3 regions of the Streptomyces profundus genome follow, and region 1 is predicted to be linked to each of the others. Evidence: riboswitches for the same ligand, from Rfam matches in the RefSeq annotation. Region 1 holds a riboswitch; each other region holds the start of a gene.
What was found. Region 1 has a riboswitch for cobalamin ahead of K4G22_RS27240 (MSCRAMM family adhesin SdrC). Riboswitches for the same ligand answer to the same signal wherever they lie in the genome.

Region 1 (7,203 bases):
GCCTGGCCCGGCGCGGCGTGCTCGATCCAGGTGAGGGTGGAGCGCGCCACGTTGCCGGTGCCCGTGCGGGCGATGCGGCCCGGCGCCGAGAACGCCTCGACATGGCCGGCTCCGCGCAGTTCCTCGACGAGCTCGTGGAGGAGGAACGGGTTGCCGCCGGTGGCCTCGAAGCAGGCGTGGGCGGTTTCGGCGTCGACCGGCCCCACGACGCCGTCGAGGAACTTGCCGACGCCCTCCTCGCTGAGGGCGGGCAGGCTCAACCGGCTCAGCCGCGACGCCTGTTCGAAGGCCACGGTGAGCTGGGTGAGGTCGGCCCTGCCGGGCCGTGCGGCCGTGGCGCAGCACAGGACCGAGCGGGTCCCCGGGTCCGTGGCCAGGGCGCGGATCAGGCGCAACGAGGCGGCGTCGGCCCAGTGCAGGTCGTCGACCAGCAGCAGAAGCGGGCGGCGCCTGGCGAGTTCGGCCAGCAGGCCGCGGAGCCCGAGGGGGAGGAGGGTCTCCTCCTCCGTTCCCCGGCCGTACTTCTCCCAGCCGAGGAGGTGGACCGCGGCGGTCATGGCTCCTGACAACGCGGTGTCGTCGTCCCGGGAGACGGCCTGGTCCAGCAGGGGTTCCACGAGTTGCCGCGCCACCCCGTAGGAGAAGGCGCTCTCCTCGACGTTGCCACGGGCCCGCAGCACGGTGAAGCCCTGATACTGGGCCTGCGAACGCACGCGTCGCAACAGCGTGGACTTGCCGGTGCCGAACCCGCCCTCGACGAGGACGAGTCCCCCGGATCGCCGCGTGCGGCAGGCGGTCAACGCGTCGGAAAGGACGCGGGACTGCCCCTGACGTTCGATGAGGTCGCGATACTCGGAAGCGGTACCGTCAGACATCACGCGCCACCGCCCCTTCATACCTCTGGACGGCGCATGAATAAGATCTGCACAAAAGTTTTGCAACTGCTACTGCGGCACTCCATGCACTTGGATTGCAAGTCAATGAACCCACAGCGATCATCCGGCTGGCCCCCTGACAGCTTTATCTACGGTGTAGACGGATTCGACTCGAAGGATCTTGAGAAAGACGCGGATCAGGCCGACCCGCAGCAGTGGTCAACTGCTCGGTCCTTCAAGGAATTTGAAGTGATCCTCTCAGAGCAGGTAAACGCCAGGCAAGCCCGACAGGCGCAACGAGGGCCCAGCATGAAGCTCGTCACATTCATGTAACACCAATCCGCGATATGCGGGATTATTTTTCCCTCGATGTCAGATTTCAACCGACTCTGCGGACCAATATGGACATTCCCTGGATACGCGAGGACGCGTTCCGCTTTCTCCGTGAAGTGCCCTCGGGGCGCGCGTCGGGCCGACCGCGGCGCGACGCCTCCGGCCGCCCCCGCGGGCCCGCGACCTTCGCGATCACGGACCGGAGACCTTCGGGACGTTCCGCGCCAACCGCGCCCGGGCGTACGCCGATCGCACGCCGGCGCAGACCGGCCGGCGTCCGCTTCGGCCCGCGCCCCCAGCACTCCGAACCCGCCGGCGCACAGGCGACCGCGCCCCCGAAACGGGCGCACCGAGGAACGGCGGGAAAAGGAGGTCACATCCGCTACCGTCCCCGGCGTTAAGGCACGCGAAGATCAACGTCCGACGGTGGGTCAGCGACCACCATAACCACGGCGTGCCGCCCCCGGGAACAATGTCCGAATCACAACGTGTTCGCACGTGTATTGGCAACCGGCGAACGAAACAAAGAGGATGGGCCCTCGACGGGGCTCCATACCACAGCAACAATCCGGGAAAGCGCGCAGTCTACTGCACGAAGATTAATAATTCGCGACGACTGGGAACCGGACGGCAGCGGACGACCCATGGCCCACTATGTGCTCACATTACATCAACTCCCCGACGTCTTTTGCCCGTCGACGCCCGGGAGGCCGGGGGGACACCGGACGATCGCACGAATGTTCGCCGCCGCGAACATCGGATCGCGGGCGGGACAGCGGGAGGGCCCGGCCGCCACACCCCGGGAGGCGCCGCCTCCCGGACGCCGGGCAGCGAACCACCGCTCCCCGGAGGGCGGCTGCTACGCTTGTTCAGTTCGTGTGAAGAGAACTCCATATCACCTCCCATGACGGGGAAGCCGGTCCAAGTCCGGCACTGTCGCGCAACCGTGGGCCACGACGACGTGGCGAGTCGGGTTACCGCATGGGGGGTTCGTCGGACCGCTGTCGCGAAAACAGGGGGGTGACATCCGGCCTCCCGCGCCGTTCCCCTCGTCTTCTCGCAAGAGATGGGGGATGGAAGAGATGTCGCGGTCGGTTGACACGTCGGGGAGACCGGTTCCCCGGCTCCCCAGGCCCCCCAGGCATCTGGTCGCGTTGCTGACCACCTTCCTGCTGGTCGGGCTGGTCCTCACCGGCGGATCCGCCGCCCCTACCGCCCACGCGTCGAACGACGGGGCAGCGGCGAGCAGCAGCGGCCGATGGCTGGCCGACCAACTCGACGACGACGGCACCCTCCGCAACCCGCTGGGCGGCACGCTGCCCGACTACGGGCTGATGATCGACACCCTGTTCGCGCTGCACGCCTCGGGGGACGGCGCGTTGGCCGACCCGATCGTCGACCATCTGGACGACCAGCGGCACGCCAGCGACTACTTCACCTGGGACGGCCTGGTGCCCGGCCAGGGCTACGACGCCATCATCGTCGGCGGCGCCGCGGCCAAGGTCCTGGTGGCGGCCGAGGTCGCCGACCGCGACCCGCGCGACTTCGGCGGCTACGACATGGTCGCCGAGACCCGCGACGCGATCATGCGCTCGGGCCCGGACAAGGGCCGGATCAGCGACTACTCCAAGAACCCGGACTTCGCCGGCTTCGTCAGCAACAACGCCAACATGTTCGGCCAGTCGCTGGCCGTCATCGGCCTCGCCGGCGTCGGCGAGAACGACCAGCTGGCCATCGACCGGCTGCTCAGCCAGCAGTGCTCCGAGGGCTACTTCCGCGTCTTCTTCGGCTACATCCCCACCGACGAGACCGGCGACCACGTCAACGAACGCGGGCAGAAGCTCTCCACCTGCGACGAGGGCAGGGAGTTCGGCCAGTCCGCGCCGGACGGCGACACGACGGGCCTCGCCCTCTCCGCGATGCTGGCCGCCCGCGCCGCCGGCGCCGCCGGGCTCGACGAGCCCATCGGCCGCACCGTGGAGTGGCTGCGCACCAACCAGGCGGACAACGGCGGTTGGGGTGGCGGCGTCAGCACCGAGGCGCCCAACACCAACAGCACGGGCCTCATCGTCCAGGCACTCGCCGACGCCGGCGGCGCCGGCGGATCGGTGACCCGAGGACGGGACTACCTGCGCGCGGCACAGGTCAACGCCGACTCCGACGCGGACAACGCGCTCGCCGACCAGATCGGCGCCATCGCCTACACCCCCGAGGACTACCAGGCGGCCCGCACCGGCGGCATGGTCGGCACCGACACCTGGATCCGGGCCACCGCGCAGGCGTCCCTCGGCCTCGCCGGGACCGGCTTCCACGAGCTGACCCGGGGCCTGACCCCACCCCCGAACCCCGGCCCAGGCGACGGCGAGGACCCGCCGCCGTCACCCCCGCCGTCCGGCGAGACCCCGCGCGACCCCGCCGACGACCCCGGCGACTCCCGTGGCGGCGACGGCACTTCGGACGGCGGCGAACGCGGCGCCGGCCGCACGGACGAGCCTGGCGGCTGGCCGGACGGCGACCGTCCCCCTCCCCCGCCCCCCGGTACGGACGGCGGCGAGGTCGTGGTCCCCGAGGAGAACGCGGCCGAACCAGGCTCCGACACCCCGGCCGGCCGCCTCGGCGCCTACCTGGCGGGGCAGCTGTCCAACGGCGACCACGTCGAGATCGTCCAGGACGGCGAGACCTACGTCGACTACGACGCCACCGCTGACCTGGTGCTGGCGCTGCGCACCCTCGACGAACAGCCCGAAGCGGTCGCCCGCGCCACGGAGTTCCTGCTGACCCCGGAGGCGATCGCGGCCTACGCCCACGGCGCCCCCTACGAGGAGTCCGACGCCGCCTACGCCGAACCCCTCGCCAAACTCCGCCTCATCGCCGGCTTCCTGAACCGAAGCGCCAACGGCGACGCCGAGGACGCCTCCGGCGGTGGTAGCAGCGACGACGCCTCCGGCGGCGACGGCCCGGCCAGCGACAACGGCGACGCCGAGGGATCCGGCACCGCTGGGAACGGCGATGCCGACGGCGGCAGCAACGGCGAAGCCGGCGACAACGGCGACCCGGAGGGCTCGGGCTCCGCCGACGGCGACACAGCCGACACGTCCGGCCCCGCCGGCAACGGCGGCGGCAGCGACGGGGCGACCGGTCACGCCGAAGGCTCCGGCTCCGCCGGGAACGCGGCGGATACCGCCTCCCGCGGCGACGGCCCGGCCAGCGCCCACGGTGACGCCGAGGGATCCGGCACCGCCGGGAACGGCGATACCGACGGCGGCAGCAACGCTGCGAGCGGTCACACCAACGGGTCCAGCACTGGCAGCAACGGCGAAGCCGGCGACAGCGGCGACCCGGAGGGCTCCGGCTCCGCCGATGGCGACACAGCCGACACGTCCGGCCCCGCCGGCGGCGACAGCGACAGCGACGGGGCGACCGGTGACGCCGAGGGGTCCGGCTCCGCCGGGAACGTGGCGGACGCCGGCAGTGGCGGCGGAGCGCCGTCCGCGCAGGACACCGCGCAGGACACCGCGCAGGAACTCAGCGACCAGTTGGCCGCGTTGCGGACGGAGGACGGGCGGTTCGTCGACGTCGGAACCTATGCCGACCCCTCCGACGGGACCCGCCGGCACGCCTGGGCCACGCTCGCGACCACCGCCGACGGCGGCTCCGCGAACGCGGCGCCGCTCGCCGTGCTGGTCGAGGCGCAGCGCGGCGACGGGACCTTCCCCGAAACCCTGACCGCCGACGCCGACGCCGACGAAGGCGAAGGCGAGGGCGAGGGCGACCCGTTCGCCACCGCCCTGGCGGTCGAGGCCCTGGCCGGCCACGCGCCGGACGGCGGGGGCGAGGTCACGCCCGAGCGCGGCGAGGCCCTCGCCGCGGCCGTCGCGGCGTTGAACGCCGCGCCCGGCGCCGACGGCCTGGTCGTGGGCGACGACGGCGAGGCCGACATCGTGCTGAGCGCCGCCCTCGCCGGCGCTCGGCAGGCGGCCGGGATCGATGTCTCGGACACCGCGCGCTCGTTGGGCGGCCTGCTCGGCGAGGACGGCGGCATCGCGCCGGAGCCCGGCGCGGAGAGCGAGCTGCCGACCAGCATCGCCGTGGCCCCTGGCGTGGCCGGCGCCTCCTGGACCAGCGCCCCCGACTCCCCCGTGACAACGGGCGGTTCCGCCGCCGTGGACGCGGCCGACCGGTCGGGCGACGGCCGGCCCGGCGCGGGGGCGGCCGACGACGGCCTGTCGGCCTGGACGATCTCCGGTCTTGTGGCCGGCGGGTTCGCCGTCGCCGTGGCGCTGCTCTTCGCGGTGCGTCATCTCATCAACCGGATCAAGACACGCAAGGCGGTGGCAGCGTGACGTCCCTCCCGAACGTGAAGGCCCTTCCGAACGTGCCCTGGGCGAGGCTGCTGGGGCTGATGGCGGTGGCCGTGCTGTTCGCGGCGCTGCTGGGGCCCGCGCCGGCGGCGCGGGCCATCGACCACAGCAAGGGGCAGCCGGGGTTCTGCGAGAACGGCACCGGCGTGACGGTGGTGATCGACTTCCAGGAGCTGGGCGGGACCACCATCGTGCGCTGCTATCCCTCGGGTACCCGGGGCACCGGGCTTGACGCGCTGAAGGGCGCGGGGTTCCAGATCGCCGGGGTGCAGCGGTGGGGTGAGTCGTTCGTCTGCCGCATCGAGAACCGGCCCTCGGCGGTCGAGGAGATCCCGATCGAGGACAACGAGGGCTATCGGGAGGCGTGCGTCGACACGCCGCCGGCCTCCGCCTACTGGTCGTACTGGCACGCGGGCAACAACTGCGCCTGGCAGTACAGCCAGTGGGGTGTGAAGAACCGGGACTTCGTCCCCGGTGGCTTCGAGGGCTGGTCGTTCTCGTTGAACGCGACCGCCGACTCCAATCCGACGCCCAGGATCGCGCCGGTCCGGCCGGGCACCGAGGGCGGCGAGTGCGACGCGCCCGACGAGCCGGGACCGATCACCAACGACCCCGACGAGCGCCAGCCCGGCTCCCAGGCCCCGGGCGTGGGCCAGGGCCCGGACGGCACCGACGGCGGCACGTCGGGCGGCGACGGAGACAACGGCGGCAACGGCGGTGGCACCCCCGGGAACGGGAACGAGACCGGGAACGGCGGTGGAGACGGCGGCGAGGCCGGGGATCAGGACGAGTCGGCGGACGAGGAGGGCGCGGACGGCGAGGACGGCGCGCTGCCGCCGCCCGTGCCCCGGCCGAGCGCTGATCCGTCCACGCCGCCCGATCCCGAGCAGAACGTGACGTTCACCGGCGGCGAGGAGGCGTCGGATGTCAACGACGTCATCAGGGAGCAGTCCGGGGCGAGTTCGGCCGCGCCCTGGGTGGCCGGGGGGGCGCTGCTGCTGCTTGTCGCGGCGAGCTGGCTGACCGCCCGACGCCGTAGGCGAGTGCGCGAAGCATGATCCGCCGGGCGGCGTTCACCACGTACTTCCTGCCCCGGGACCTGCATCCGGCCGCCTGGTGGGTGTGGGCGTTGGGGCTCGCGGTGGCCGCGAGCCGGACGACCAATCCGTGGCTGCTGCTGACGGTGGTGGCCATCGCCTGCCATGTGGTGGTGTCCCGCAGGTCGGACGCGCCCTGGGCGATGGCGTTCCGGATGTATCTGTGGCTCGGTCTGGCGATCGTGCTGATCCGGGTGTTCTTTCGGCTGGTGTTCGGCGGTGCCGAGGGGTCGACGATCGTGCTGCGGCTGCCGGAGATCCCGCTGCCGGCCTGGGCGGCGGGGATCCGGCTCTTCGGCGACGTGTCGGCCGAGTCGCTGCTGGGTGGGTTCTATGACGGGCTGCGGCTGGCGACGATGGTGATCTGTCTGGGCGCGGCCAACGCGTTGGCCAACCCGAAGCGGCTGCTGAAGGCGATGCCGCCGGCGCTGTACGAGGTGGGGACGGCCGTGGTGATCGCCCTCTCCGTGTTTCCGCAGCTGGCGGAGAGCGTGCAACGGGTGCGGCGGGCGCGGAGGTTGCGCGGGGGCGGCGGCG
Region 2 (7,203 bases), 1.1 Mb from region 1:
GGTCACGTCGGCCGCGTCGTCGTCCTCGGCGTTCGCCGGACGGGGGCCGTCGCCCTCGCAGGCTGTCGCGTCGTCGGCGGCTGCCGCTTTGCGGCGGAAGCTGAGGAGGGTGCCGATGAGGATGCCGGCGAGGAGGCCGGCGCCGATGATCCAGGGGAGGGGGCCCATGCCGTCGTCGTCCGAGGCGTTGTCCGCCGCGTCCTTGTGGCCGGCGGGGGTCTCGGCCGGGTCGGGGCCGAGTTCCGCCAGCAGGGTCAGCAGGTTGGTGCCGCCGAAGTCCGTGGGCGAGGTGTCGGTCGCCCGCGCGACGAGCACCAGCAGGCCGAGCGCCGTCGGGTTGGTGGCGTGGTCGGCCCACTCGGCGTGGTGGGTGCGCAGCCACTCCAGCGGGGCCTGGGCCTCCTCGTGGTGGCCGCCGGCCGACAGGGCCAGCACCGCGCGAGCCGTGGTGCCGAAGTCCGGCTGGGTCTCGCCGCCAGGGGGCGTGGACTCAAGCCGGCCCTCGCCCCGCTCCAGCGCGCCGACCAGTTGGGCGGCGCCGGCCGGCCCGGCCGCCGCCTCCGCCTCGTCGTCGGCGCAGTCCAGCGGGGTGACGGGCGTGTTCGCGGTCCCGGGGGCGACGAGCAGCCCGCTGCCGTAGGACGCCAACACCGCGTCCACCGTCGCCATGTCGCTGGCGAACAGCTGGCCGGACTCCTCGTCCGGCTGCCAGGCGAACGCGCCGCGCTGCTCCTCGGGCGCCTCGCAGCCCAGTTGGAGACCTTCCAGCGCGGAGTAGCCCGAACTGCCCTCGCGCACCACCCCGTTGGGGTCGACGCCGGCGGCGGCGAGCGCGCCGACCACCACGGCGGTTGAGTTCGCGTCGCTGGCGCCGCCGGGGGAGAAGCCCCAGCCGCCGTCCTCGTTCTGCACGCCGGTCAGCCAGTCGACGCCGGCGTCCACCGCGTCCTCGTGGCCGCCCACGGCCGCCAGGGCCTGCACGGCCAGCGCCGTGGCGTTGGACTCGGACGCGGTGACGTCCGCGCAGGGCTCGCCCGGGTCGGCCCGGAAGGCGAGGAACGAGCCGTCCGCGCACTGCTGGCCGACCAGCCAGTCGACCGCTTCCTCGGCCGGGGTGTAGCCCGAGGTGTGCTGGGCGAGCAGCGCGTAGGACTGCCGCCACACCCCGTCGTAGCTGGGGTCGGCGTCGCCGAAGAGGGCCTCGGGCGCTTCCGCCGGGGCCGGCGCCACCGGGTCCTCGGCGAGCGCGGTCGGCGCCAGCGCGGTGAGCAACAGGGCGCCCGCGCCGGGGAGCGCGAGCGCGCAAAGGCGCGCCCGGCGCGCACGACCGCGCGGGCCGGTGGCGCGCGCGGGGGCGGCGGCGCCGCGCGGCGCGCCCCTGAACGAGGTGCGGGGGATGAACACGCGGAAGCCTTTCGCTGTGCCGGTCGCCGGCACGCCAACCGCCATGACGCCGCGACGCGTCACGCGGCACCGGGCGCGACGCCGTACTCCTCGACGGTGTCGGTCGCCGAGTCGACGACCGAAGCCAGTGCCTTTCACGGGTGGGCGTTCCGGCTCGCGCGGCGCCGGAGGCGTCGCGCTCACGGCTGCGGGTCAGCGTCGGATTCGCACCGAATTTCCCCACACGTGAGTGAACTGATGGGCTCACTCTAACGGCCCCGCTCCCCGCCTCCGCCGGCCGCTCGGGGCCCGGGGGCCGCGCGGAGCCCGGAGCGGCCCGAGGCCGCCTGGTGCGGGGCGTCGACGGAGGGCGATAATCGCCCCACCCGCCGCAATTCCACCCGACCCCCGGCGAGTAGTGTTCGTCCGTACCCGCGAGTAGGTGGCGGCAGACCGAGGGAGCGTGTGTGGCGGCGGAGGCCGGGGCGGATCGCCCGATCAGGATCGCGCTGCTCAGTTACAAGGGGAACCCCTTCTGCGGCGGCCAGGGCGTCTATGTCCGGCATCTCTCCCGGGAGCTGGCCGCGCTCGGCCACCGGGTCGAGGTGATCGGCGCCCAGCCCTACCCCGAGCTGGATCCGGGCGTCGAGCTGCGCAAGCTGCCCAGCCTGGACCTCTACCGGCAGCCGGACCCGTTCCGCACCCCTGGGCGCAAGGAGTACCGGGACTGGATCGACGCCCTTGAGGTCGCCACCATGTGGACCGGCGGCTTCCCCGAGCCGCTCACCTTCTCGCTCCGCGCCCGCCGCGAACTCGCCGCGCGGCGCGGCGAGTTCGATGTGGTGCACGACAACCAGACGCTGGGCTACGGCCTGTTGGGCAGCCGGCGCCTCGGCCTGCCGCTGGTCACCACCATCCACCACCCCATCACCGTCGATCGCCGGCTTGAGCTGGCGGCGGCCGAGGGGCGCCGGCGCCGGTACGCGCTGCGTCGCTGGTACGGCTTCACCCGCATGCAGGGGCGGGTCGCCCGGCGGCTGCCCGCCGTGCTCACCGTCTCCGGCTCCTCGCGCCGGGAGATCGTGGAGGACTTCGCGGTGCCGGCCGACCGCGTCTCGGTGGTGCCGATAGGCGCCGACACCCGGGTCTTCCGCCCTGATCCCGCCACGCCCCGGGTGCCGGGCCGGATCATCACCACATCGAGCGCCGACGCCCCGCTCAAGGGCCTGGTGTTCCTGGTCGAGGCGCTGGCCAAGCTGCGCACCGAACGCCCCGAGACGCATCTGCTGGTGGTGGGCAACCGTCCGGAGTCGGGCCCGGTGCGGGACGCGTTGGAGCGGTTCGGGCTCGGCGGCGCCGTCGAGTTCGTCAAGGGTGTCAGCGACACCGAGCTGGCCTCGCTGGTGCGGAGCGCCCAAGTCGCCTGCGTCCCCTCCCTCTACGAGGGCTTCTGCCTGCCGGCCGCCGAGGCGATGGCGTCCGGCACCCCGTTGGTCGCCACCACGGGCGGGGCGATCCCCGAGGTCACCGGGCCCGACGGGGAGACGTGTCTGGCCGTGCCGCCGGGCGACGCCGGCGCGCTGGCCGAGGCCCTCGGCCGGCTGTTGGGGGACGCACCGCTGCGCGAACGGTTGGCCGCCGCGGCGTCGGAACGGGTGCTCGCCCGCTTCACCTGGGAACACACGGCGCGCGCCACCGTCACCCACTACCGGGCCGCGATCGCGGCCGGGGGCCGCCCCGGCCGTTCCGGGCGACCGTAGGGGCACCTGTCCAGCCAACCATCCCGTTCGACGAACACCGGCCGACGCCGGCCCAGGCCGGCCGACGAGAGAAAGGGTTGACCGCGTGCTGACCGTGGACTTCTCACGCTTCCCACTCGCCCCAGGCGACCGCGTCCTCGACCTGGGCTGTGGCGCAGGTCGGCACGCCTTCGAGTGCTACCGACGCGGCGCGCGGGTCGTCGCCCTCGACCAGGACGGCGCCGAAGTGCGGCAGGTCGCCGGCTGGTTGGCCGCGATGCGGGACGCGGGCGAGGCACCGGCCGGCGCCAGCGCCGTCGCCGTCGAGGGCGACGCGCTGGCGCTGCCGTTCCCCGACGACAGCTTCGACGCGCTGATCGTCTCCGAGGTGATGGAGCACATCCCCGACGACAAGGGCCTGCTGGCCGAGGCGGTCCGGGTGCTGCGGCCCGGCGGGCGGATCGCGGTGACGGTACCCAGATACGGCCCGGAACGCGTCTGCTGGGCGCTGAGCGACGCCTACCACCAGGTGGAGGGCGGGCATATCCGGATCTACCGGGCGGATGAACTCCTCGGCCGGCTCCGCGAGGCGGGCCTGCGTCCCTACGGCACCCACCACGCGCACGCGCTGCACGCGCCGTACTGGTGGCTCAAGTGCGCGCTGGGCGTGGACAACGACCGGGCGCTCCCGGTGCGCGCCTACCACAAGCTGTTGGTCTGGGATCTGATGAAGCGGCCCCTGGCCACCCGCGCCGCCGAGGCCGCGCTCAACCCCGTCCTGGGCAAGAGTTTCGTCGCCTACGCCACCAAGCCGCCCACCAAGCCGCACGCCAAGCCGCAGGCGGCGCCGGCCGTCGAGGGGCGGGCCCGTGGAACGTCCTGAGTCCACCGGCAGGTTGGGGCTGCCCGGGGTGCTGACCGAGGCGCAGGCCGAGGAGACCGCGCGCTGGATCGGCAGGGTGCAGCGCCCGGACGGCGCCATACCCTGGTTCAGGGGCCACCATCTCGACCCCTGGGACCATGTCGAGGCCGCCATGGCCCTGGACACCGCTGGCGAGCACGACCGGGCCGCCGCCGCCTACGCCTGGCTCGCCCGGCACCAGAACCCGGACGGCTCCTGGTACGCCGCCTACGCCGACGGCGATCCGCTGCGCCCCACCGACCTGGGCAAGGAGAGCAACTTCTGCGCCTACCCGGCGGTCGGCGTGCTGCACCACTACCTGAGCACGGGGGACGACACGTTCCGCCGCCGCATGTGGCCGATGGTGCGGGCGGCCGTCGCCTTCGTGCTGGGGCTCCAACGGGACGGCGGGCAACTCGGCTGGCGGCGCGAGGCGGACGGGCGGGCCGTGCCGGACGCGCTGCTCACCGGCTCCGCCTCCGGCTACCAGGCGCTGCGCTGCGCGCTGGCGCTGGCCGACCTCGCGGGAGCGGCCCAGCCCGACTGGGAGATGGCCACCGGACGGCTCGGGCACGCGGTGCGCCGCCATCCCGAGCTGTTCCTCGACAAGTCCCGCTACTCCATGGACTGGTACTACCCGGTGCTGGCCGGGGCGCTGCGCGGCGAGGCCGCCGCCGCCCGGCTGGCCGAGCGGTGGGACACGTTCGTGGTGCCCGGGTTCGGCGTGCGCTGTGTGCGCGAGAACCCCTGGGTGACGGGTGGCGAGAGCGCCGAACTCGCCCTGGCGCTGTGGGCCTGCGGCGACGAGCCGCGCGCGATCGAGGTGCTGCGCTCGATCGGTCGGCTACGGACCGAGGACGGTCGTTACTGGACGGGTTTCGTCTATGCCGACGACGCGTTCTGGCCGATCGAGCACACCACCTGGACGGCGGGCTCGGTGCTGTTGGCCGTCGCCGCGCTCACCGGCGACCAGCCCACCAGAACCGTCTTCGGCGGCGACACCCTCCCCGAAGGACTCGACCCGCACTGCTGCTAGGGCACCCTCGGCACAGGACGGCGGGCCCCGCCGGAGGTTCGACTCCGGCGGGGCCCGCCGCTGTTCGTCAGGTGTCGGCGTCGGCCGTCAGCCGCGCTGGATGCCCGAGGTGTCCTGGAGCACGCCGCGCCGCCCGTCCTGGGTCTGCGCCACCAGGGTCTGGCCCCGCTGCTCGACCGCCAGATACCAGTTGCCCGGGGTCAACTCGGCGACCGTGCCGGGCGAACCGTCCTCCCCGTACAGCGGCCTGGCCGCCGGCACGGCGAACCAGAACGGCTGGAAGTTCGGGTCCGGGGCCGCCGCCTGGGCCGGGGCGCCCGGCTGCTGGTAGCCACCCTGCGGCTGGGCGCCGGGGTAGCCGTAGCCCTGCTGCGGCTGCTGGGGCTGCTGCACGCCCGCGCCATAGGGCTGCCCCGGCTGGCCGACCTGGCCGGGCTGGGACGGGGTGGAGCTGGTCAACGGCGCCTGGAGCGCCGGCACCACCGGGGTGGCGGCGGCGAAGCCAGCCAGCACCAGCGAGGAGATGAAGCCCATGATGAGGCCCACCGCCGCGTCATAGCCGTCGGGGCCACCGACCAGCGTCCAGAACCCGGCCCACGGCGAGGTCACCGCGAGCGCGATGCCCCACTGGTCCAGGCGCAGCCCCAGGAACTCCTTGCCCGGGGGCAGGAAACGGGAACCCACGATCGCGCCGGCGCCGAACAGCCCGGCGAGCGTCAGCGAGGGCAGCAGCGGGAACAAATCGCTGGACCAGCCGTTGTCACTGTAGGGGCCCGCCTTGCGAGCGTCGAGGAACGAGAAGATGAAGAGCAGGACCGCTGCTCCGATAACTCCTGCGTCGCCTCGGGAGAGCGAGCGGTTGTTCACATCAGATCCTTTGTCGTTCTCGTCGTCTTGGGTCGGGTCGGGTCGGGCGGAGCGAGCCCCATCGTACGGATGAACACCGACCCGGGTGTCGCGGAGGGGTTCACTGTTTCCCAGGCGACACGCTTGTGATGTCGTCGTGACATCGTCCACAACTGTGTGGACGACGGCCTCCTCAGCTCAGTGCCCGGGGCCCACCCGTCTGAGCACGCGCAGGGTGTTCCTGGCGGTCACCTCGACGAAGGCCCCGCTCTCCAACGCCCGCAACCAGACGCGGTAGGGGGCCTGCCCGCCGTCCGCCGGGTCGGGAAACACGTCATGGATGACGAGCAACCCGCCCTCGGCGAGCCTGGGAACCCAACTCTCGTAGTCCGCCAGGGCGTGTGCGTCGGTGTGGCCGCCATCGACGAAGACCAGACCGAACCTCCCGCCGCCGTTCCCGCCGAGCGCGGCGGCGACCGTGGGGGAGGCGCCCACCAGGGCCACCACATGCTCCTCAAGACCCGCGGCGGCCACCGTACGGCGGAAGAGCGGCAGCGTGTCCATCCGACCTGGACGGTCGGGATCCGCCAACTCCGGGTCCGCGTACTCCTCACCTGGCTGCTGCTCCTCGCTGCCCCGGTGGTGGTCCACCGTGACGGCGACCGTGCCGGCCGTCCGCGCGGCGGCGGCCAGCAGCAGGGTGGAACGGCCGCAGTAGCTGCCGATCTCCAGCAGCGGCAGCCCGAGCCCCGCCGCCTCGACCGCGCTCGCGTACAGGGCGAGACCCTCGTCGACGGGCATGAAGCCCTTCGCCGCCTCGAAGGCGGCGCGTACCTCCGGCTCGGGGGCGGTCGAGCCGCCCTCGTCCTCACGCACTTGTCCCCCTGGATGCCTGTGCCTGCCTCCCACATGCTGCCCTATCCACCCGCCCGGACCCCAACCGGGTCGCCGGGCGGGCAGGCCCGGCTCACCAACGGCTCACCGACGGCTCACCGACGGCCCGGCCCCCGGCTCACAACGAGCGGGCCAGGGGGGCCTGTTGCAGCGGAACCGGCTTGGTCACCCCGGCCGGAGCCGCGCCCGGGGACGGCGGCTCGGCCGGCCCGGAGGCGGAGAGCCTGGCCGGCCCCACCGCCTCCTCGGGCTCCGCCCGGGGAACGTCCGCCGGGGGGCCGTCCGCCCGGGGAACGTCCGCCGTGTCGCCGGCCCAGGGCGCGGGCTCCACCCCGTCGGCCGGCGAGGCGGGGGCCAGCGACTCGTTCCCCCTCGCCGGTTCGTGCAGCTCGGCCGCCGCCTCG
Region 3 (7,203 bases), 700 kb from region 1:
GATCGGGGCTTCTGGTCCGTGGTCAAGTACGCCGACACGGAGTTCGTGCTGCGCAACACCGAGCTGTTCACCTCGGAGCGGGGCACGATGCTGGAGCTGCTGGGGATGGACGATCCGGCCGGCGGCCAGCAGTTGGTGGTGACGGACCCGCCGCGCCACACCATCATGCAGGCCAGGCTGAAGAAGGCCCTGGCGCTCAGGGCGGTGGACCGGCAGCGCGACATGATCCGCGACCTGGTGCTCGAACTCGTCGAACCGCTCGGCGACGGCGGGGTGTTCGACTTCGCCCAGGCGATGATCGAGATGCCGATGTCGGTGACCGGCACCATGATCGGCCTGCCCAGGGCCGACTGGCCCTGGCTCACCAGGCTCACCGCCGCCTGCATCGCTGCGGACGATCCGGAGTACCAGGAGCCGGGGGGCAAGGAGGCCACCCTGGCGACGGCTCACCGGGAGCTCTTCGTCTACTTCCAGGACCTGGTCTCCTTCCGGCGCGAGCAGTTGAGCGACGATCTGCTGAGCGTGCTGATCTCCACCCGCTTCGAGGGCCGCCACATGTCCCCGAGCGAGATCGTCGCCAACTGCTACAGCCTGCTCCTCGGCGCCAACGTCACCACCCCGCACGCGCCCAACTTCGTGCTCGCCGAGTTCGTGGAGACCGATGTGCTGCGGGACTGGGCGGCGCATCCCGAGGTGCACACCACGGCCGTCGAGGAGTCGCTGCGGTGGTCCTCCCCCGTCAACCACATGCTCCGCTACGCCACCCGGGACCTGGTGCTCCACGGCACCGAGATCGCGGCCGGTGACGCCGTGGTGGTGTGGCTGGGGTCGGCCAACCGCGATGACGACGAGTTTCCCGGAGGTGAGACATTCGACATACGGCGGAAACCGAACAAGCATCTGGCGTTCGGCATCGGACCCCACTACTGTGTCGGGCACAGCGTCGCCAGAGTCACGATCAAGACATTGTTCGAAGAACTCCTGGACAGATACGAGGACTTCCAGTCCGCCGGAAAGGCGGAGCGCATGGTCTCGAATTTTGTGTCCGGTTACAAACACGTCCCCATTACCGCACGGCGCCGCCGCCGCACAGCCGCCGGATAAACATCCGGAACATATTGGTTCGGCCTTGTCGACGGGTTTCCGGGACGTATCCGCTTGGAGGTGGCGAGGGCGTTGTACGCGTTGAGACGCCGTTTCCGGTTGGTGACGAGACCCGCGGGCGACCGCGTCTGTACCACGGCCCGCGCGGGATCATAGCGCCCCCCGCACCCCGGGGTCAGGCGCCCGCTATGGGCCCACACTCCCCTCTGCCTCCGCTTTGACCTGGGCAGACGTCATATCAGCCATGGCCGGGGGGAACCGCGGAGGGACACAAGCCCGCGCCGTTCGCCGCCCCTGCTCCCCTTGTCCGCCCCTGCCCAGGAAACCCGAATCCCACACCGACTCCACTGCCCGCCGGCGTCAAAAAAGCGCAAAGAGAGTTTCAAGGGGAAGGTATGGCTTGTATGTCCAGCTGTCAATGCCCGGGGCACAGATGGGCAGCGCTGATGGAACTCGTCCATGCGGATACCGCCGTCTCGCTGCCGCCGCCGAGCGGTGGTCCCACTCCCCCGGTGACCACGCATCGATTAACTCCGGAGGGCGCGCTGGGCGCGCCACTTGACGGTCTGACCGCCCTCTTGACGGGGCAGCCGGACAATGCTTTGTCCTTTTCCGGCGCACCACCGCAACAGAGTTTGTTCCTCTGTGTGCAGAGCTACATACGGGAACATCTGGGCGACTCGGAGCTGACCCCGCGCAGCGTGGCGCGCGCCCATCACATCTCGCTCCGCTATCTGCATCGGCTCTTCCACCAGCACGGCCTCACCGTCGCCGCCTGGATACGCCAGCAGCGCCTTGAGGGCTGTTGGCGGGACCTGACCGACGCGGCGATGTTCGCCCACCCCATCCAGGCCATCGCCGGCCGCTGGGGTTTCACCGACAGCGCCCACTTCAGCCGGGCCTTCCGCGCCGCCTACGGCCTACCGCCCAGCCATCTGCGGCGCCGGGCCAAGACCGTCTGGGAGGAGCGCGTCGTCGGCCGGGGCCCCGGCACCGTCCTCCCCGGCCACTGAACCGAGGCGCCGGGCCAGCGGGCGGGCCCGGCGGCGCTCAGCGTTCGGCGAGCCGGGCGAGCAGACCTGTCAGCCGGAACGGAATCAGCTCGCGCATCGCCAACGCGGTGCTCGTGCGCACCACTCCGGGGCAGGCCAGGACGCTGCCGGCGACCCGGTAGAGGTCCTCGGCGTCGGTGGCGATCACCCGGATCAGCAGGTCCATGTCGCCGCTGACGCCGATCACCTCGACCACCTCGTCGATCCCGGCGAGCGCCCCGGCGACCTCGGCGAGCCGGCGCTGCTCCACCTCGGCCGTGACAAAGGCGGTCAACGGCCGCCCCAGGGCGGCCGGATCGATCCGGCGCTCGAAGGACCGCAGCACCCCGGCGCGCTCCAGCTTGGCGAGCCGCGCCTGGACGGTGTTGCGGGACAGGCCGAGGCGCTGCGCCAGCGCCAGGACCGTGGCGCGCGGCTCCTCGGCCAGCGCCGCCAGCACGCGCGCGTCCGTCGCGTCGACGCGCGCCCCGGTTCTCACAGTGCTCAACAGACGTCTCTCCCTGGCCTGTTCCTCGGGCAGGTGCGGGGCCGGCCCATGGTGACGGGCGGGGCCGGCCGCCGCGCTCGGCGCCCGCGCCGGACGGCGGGGCGAGGGCCCCCGCGATCCCCGGCTCAGCCGCCGCGCGCGAGGCGGGTCGCCTGGAAGGCGACGGCGTCGGCGAGCGCCAGCACCGCGGCCTCGATCACGCTGGCGTTCGCGCCGACCGTGGTCCACTCCCGCTCCCCGTCGTGGGAGACGGCCAGGACCCGCGCCCGGGAGCCCTCGTCCAGGACCCTGATCTGATAGGAGGACAGCGTCCAGGTGTCCAGCCACGGCAGCTGGGGCGCGAGCGCCCGCCGCAGCGCGGCCTCCAGCGCGCGCACCGGCCCCTCCCCCGACGCCGTGGCCTCAGCGCGTTCGGTGCCGACCCGCAGACCGACGGTGGCCTCGGAGACGACCGTGCCGTCCGCGCGGTGCTCCGACACCACCCGGTGCCACACCGGACGGAAGTCCGCGGGCCGCTCCCTGGGCGTGCCGACGGCGAGTTCGGCGCGGAGCAGCAGCTCCAACGAGGCGTCGGCCGCCTCGAACGACCAGCCGGCCGCCTCCAGTTCCTTCACCCGCGCGATGGACCGGGTCAGGGCGTCGGGATCCGCCCGGAGATCCAGGCCCAGCTCGGCCCCCTTCAGCTCCAGGCTCGCCCGGCCCGCCATCTCGGTGACCAGGACGCGCATCCCGTTCCCGACCACCAGGGGGTCGATGTGGTTGTAGAGCTCCGGATCGGCCTTGACACCGCTGGCGTGCAGCCCCGCCTTGTGGGTGAACGCCGAGGCGCCCACATACGGCTGGTGCGGGTCGTCGGCGATGTCCGCCAGTGCGGCGATCGCCTCCGCCGCGCCGACCAGCGCGCCGAGCCGCCCCTCCGGCAGCACCGGCAGATCCAGCTTGGTCACCAGGTTCCCGATCACGGCGAAGAGGTCGGCGTTGCCCGCGCGTTCGCCGTAGCCGTTGGCGGTGCACTGCACATGGGTGACGCCGGCCGCCACGGCGGCGACGGTGTTGGCCACGGCGCATCCGGTGTCGTCCTGGCAGTGGATGCCGAGCCGCAGGCCGGTCCGCGCCCGCACCGTCTCGACCGTCTCGGCCAGCCGCAGCGGCAGGTTCCCGCCGTTGGTGTCGCAGAGCACCAGCACGTCCGCGCCCGCCTCGGCCGCCGCGTCCAGCACCCCGAGCGCGGTGTCCGGATCGTGCTGGTAGCCGTCGAAGAAGTGCTCGGCGTCCAGGAAGACGCGACGTCCCTCGGCGACCAGCAGGCGCACGGTGTCCGCGATCATCGCGCGGTTCTCCGCCGGGTCGGTGCGCAGCGCCCGTTCGATATGCCGCCGGTCCGCCTTGGCGACGAGCGTGACGACGGGCGCCTCGGAGTCGAGCAGCGCGCGCACCTGCGGATCCCGATCGGCCCTGGTGCCCGCCTTCCTGGTGCTGCCGAACGCCGCGAGCGCCGCGTGCCGCAGGGTGAGTTCACCGGCCGCCGCGCGCCGGAAGAACTCGGTGTCCCTGGGCAACGCGCCTGGCCAGCCGCCCTCGATGAAGCCGACCCCCAGGGAGTCCAGGAGCCTGGCCACCGCGAGTTTCTCGGTGACCGAATAGGATATTCCCTCCTGTTGGGCACCGTCGCGCAGCGTGGTGTCATAGATGTGAAAGGAATCGAGCAGGGGAGCCCCCGCCGGTTGTGTACGCATTGAATTTCCCAGTCTCGCCCACTCGACTTCGACGAAGAATCGAGCCACGGATTGAATTCCGGCATGCTGGAACGCCGGATGAGGTGAATCGGGAACACACCAGGGCCGGTTGTCACGGCCCGGGGGAGGAAGCACGGAGGTGCGGCGCTACAGCGCCCTCACCTCGGGATCCTGCCCGATGGGGACGAGCGGGAGCATAGGGGGAGACACCGCGCGCGGCGCGGGGCACGATGTCGTGAGGGCAGCAGGGAACCCATGACGTTTCAGCTCCATCCTCGTGGGCTTCGCGTGATACCTGCGAGCGGCAATCTGGCTTCCCGACTTTCGTCGGGTCACAGTGGCGGGACCGCGCCGGATTCTCACCGGCTTCCCCACTTCGCAGGCGCTTTCCCCACAGATTAGCAGGGAATCCCCGCCCGGCGGACCCCTGTTGGGTTTTCCTACCCCCCTGTCAGGTACCGCCGTTTGTCCGTAACCAACGCGCTTGGGAGCGATACGCGGCTTTCGACTCACCCCGTACGAGGGCGCGTCGGTGCCCCCGACGGGGGGTGGGTGGCTGGAAGGATGGGCGGACGCGTCTGGCCGTGCCGGGGCGGCCCCCTCGCTCCCGGCGGCCGACCCACCACAGGACAGGAGTGGTTCCCCTTGACAGCGCACTCCGCGACGCTGGCGATCGACGAGGCCGTGCGGGCGCGACGGGCGGCCGGGCTGGCGACGCTCCACCTGGGCTTCGGCGAGGCCGGGCTGCCCGTCGCCCCCGGGCTCACCGAGGTGCTCGCCGCCTCCGCGGGCCGCAGCGGCTATGGGCCGGTGGTCGGTTCGCCGGAGGCCAGAGAGGCGGCGGCCGGCTGGTTCGGCCGCCGTGGGCTGGCCACCGAGCCCGAGCAGGTGCTCTTCGCACCGGGCAGCAAGCCCCTGCTCTTCGCCCTGCTGGCCGCGTTGGAGGGGGATGTGGTGCTGCCCCGCCCCTCCTGGGTCTCCTACACGGCGCAGGCCGCCCTGCTGGGCCGCCGAGTGATCGAGGTGCCCATCCCCGCGGACGCCGGCGGCATCCCCGCGCCCGAGCTGCTGGAACTGTCGCTGCGCCGGGCCGAGGCGGCGGGCGCGCGCCCCGGGGTGCTGGTCCTGACCGTGCCGGACAACCCCACCGGCACCGTCGCCGACGAGCAGCGGATCGCCTCGGTGCTGGCCGTGGCGGCCCGCCGGGGCCTGACGGTGATCAGCGACGAGATCTACGCCGAGCTGGGCCATCGAGGGCCGGTGCCGAGCCCGGCCACGCTCGGCTGGGAACAGACCGTGGTCACCAGCGGGTTGAGCAAGTCCCTCGCGGTGGGCGGCTGGCGCGTCGGCTTCGCGCGGCTGCCGGCCGGCCCGTGGGGGCGGCGCCTCGGCGAGCGGCTGACCGGGATCGCCAGCGAGATCTGGTCCAGCCTGGCCGCGCCCATGCAGGCCGTGGCCGTCCACGCGCTGCGTGAACCACCCGAGATCACGGCGTATGTGACACGGGCGCGGCAGCTGCACGCGCGGGTCGCCGAAGCGGCGCACACCCGGCTGGTGGCCGCCGGCGCGCGCTGCCGTCCGCCGCGGGGCGGCTTCTATCTCTACCCCGACTTCGCCCCCGTCGGCCGGCCGCTCCGGGCGCGCGGCGTCACGACCAGCGCGGCGTTGGCCACCACCCTGTTGGAGCGGCACGGCGTCGCCGCGCTGCCCGGCAGCGCGTTCGGGGATCCCGCCTCCACGCTGACTCTGCGGATCGCGACCGGGCTGCTCTACGGGGAGACGGAGCGGGACCGGCTCGCGGCGTTGGCGTCGCCCGAGCCGGAGGGGCTGCCGTGGATCGACGCGGCGCTGCGCCATCTCGGCGACGCGCTCGCCGCCGTCACCGCCAGGCCCGGCGCGCAACCGCGGGACGCCGTCGCACGCGCGGCGGACGTGGTCCCCGACTGACGGGGCGCGCGCCCGGAGGGACGGCGGGGCCCGCCGCACCGTGGTGCGGCGGGCCCGGGCCGGTCGGTGGCCACCGACGCGCCGTCAGGCGTCGGCGAGGACGCAGGCTCCCTCGTTGAGGGTGAAGACGCTCGGCGTCGAGCTGTCCCCGCCGTGACTGGCGAGGAACCCGAGGGTGGCGCTGGCCCCGGGGGCGATCGTCTCGTTGTGCGGCTCACCGCTGGCCGTCACGGTGGTGCCCGAGGTGGTGAACGCGGCGCCCCAGCCGGAGACCAGCCGCTGGCCCTCGGCGAGCGCGAAGGAGAGCGACCAGCCGGTGAGCGGCTCGTCGCCGGTGTTGGTGACGGTGATGTCCGCGGTCAGCCCGGTGCCCCAGGTCTCGGCGGTGAGGCTGACCGCGCAGGTGCTCGCCGCCGCCGGGCCCTCGAACGTGATGCGGTGCAGCCCGCCGGGCAGGTCGTTGACGGCGTACAGCTCACCGTCGACGGTGGTGGCGATCGACGACACCAGGGTGGAGGTCTCGCCGATGTTGCCGATCTCGGCGCCCTCGTAGCCGCCGCTGCCGTCGGCACGGACGCCGAACACCTTGGACGAGCAGTAGTCGACGGCGACATAGGTGCCGCCCGCCAGGTCGGCGAACTCGGCGCCCCGGTAGACATGGCCGCCGATGACGGCGCAGTTGCCGCCGGTCAGCGGGTAGGTGTAGATCGGGTCGGTGAGTTCGGACGGGTCGGGGCACTGCTCGGGGTCGAACTCCTCAAGCCCCTCGCGGCAGGACCAACCGAGGTTGGCACCGCCCTGCCCGGGAGCCAGGTGGTTGATCTCCTCGTAGCCGCCCTGACCGACATCGGCGATCCAGAGCGAGCCGTCGGCGCTG

Region 2: another riboswitch for cobalamin. It lies ahead of K4G22_RS23165 (SCO2321 family membrane protein); the one in region 1 lies ahead of K4G22_RS27240 (MSCRAMM family adhesin SdrC).
Region 3: another riboswitch for cobalamin. It lies ahead of cimA (citramalate synthase); the one in region 1 lies ahead of K4G22_RS27240 (MSCRAMM family adhesin SdrC).

What each region holds. Positions count from the first base shown of each region.
Region 1 covers NZ_CP082362.1:6,297,298-6,304,500, reverse strand. Annotated here, with positions in the region: gene K4G22_RS27245 (helix-turn-helix transcriptional regulator) at 1-875, opposite strand, end outside; adenosylcobalamin (AdoCbl) riboswitch at 2,093-2,234, shown strand; gene K4G22_RS27240 (MSCRAMM family adhesin SdrC) at 2,363-5,551, shown strand; gene K4G22_RS27235 (hypothetical protein) at 5,548-6,627, shown strand; gene K4G22_RS27230 (energy-coupling factor transporter transmembrane component T) at 6,624-7,203, shown strand, end outside.
Region 2 covers NZ_CP082362.1:5,235,360-5,242,562, forward strand. Annotated here, with positions in the region: gene K4G22_RS23165 (SCO2321 family membrane protein) at 1-1,404, opposite strand, end outside; cobalamin riboswitch at 1,527-1,646, opposite strand; gene K4G22_RS23170 (glycosyltransferase family 4 protein) at 1,851-3,143, shown strand; gene K4G22_RS23175 (class I SAM-dependent methyltransferase) at 3,229-4,005, shown strand; gene K4G22_RS23180 (prenyltransferase/squalene oxidase repeat-containing protein) at 3,992-5,059, shown strand; gene K4G22_RS23185 (DUF5336 domain-containing protein) at 5,147-5,926, opposite strand; gene K4G22_RS23190 (class I SAM-dependent methyltransferase) at 6,104-6,706, opposite strand; gene K4G22_RS23195 (hypothetical protein) at 6,918-7,203, opposite strand, start outside.
Region 3 covers NZ_CP082362.1:6,999,807-7,007,009, reverse strand. Annotated here, with positions in the region: gene K4G22_RS29400 (cytochrome P450) at 1-1,104, shown strand, start outside; gene K4G22_RS29395 (helix-turn-helix domain-containing protein) at 1,752-2,117, shown strand; gene K4G22_RS29390 (Lrp/AsnC family transcriptional regulator) at 2,155-2,643, opposite strand; gene cimA (citramalate synthase) at 2,769-4,379, opposite strand; cobalamin riboswitch at 4,670-4,807, opposite strand; gene K4G22_RS29380 (pyridoxal phosphate-dependent aminotransferase) at 5,025-6,326, shown strand; gene K4G22_RS29375 (PQQ-dependent sugar dehydrogenase) at 6,411-7,203, opposite strand, start outside.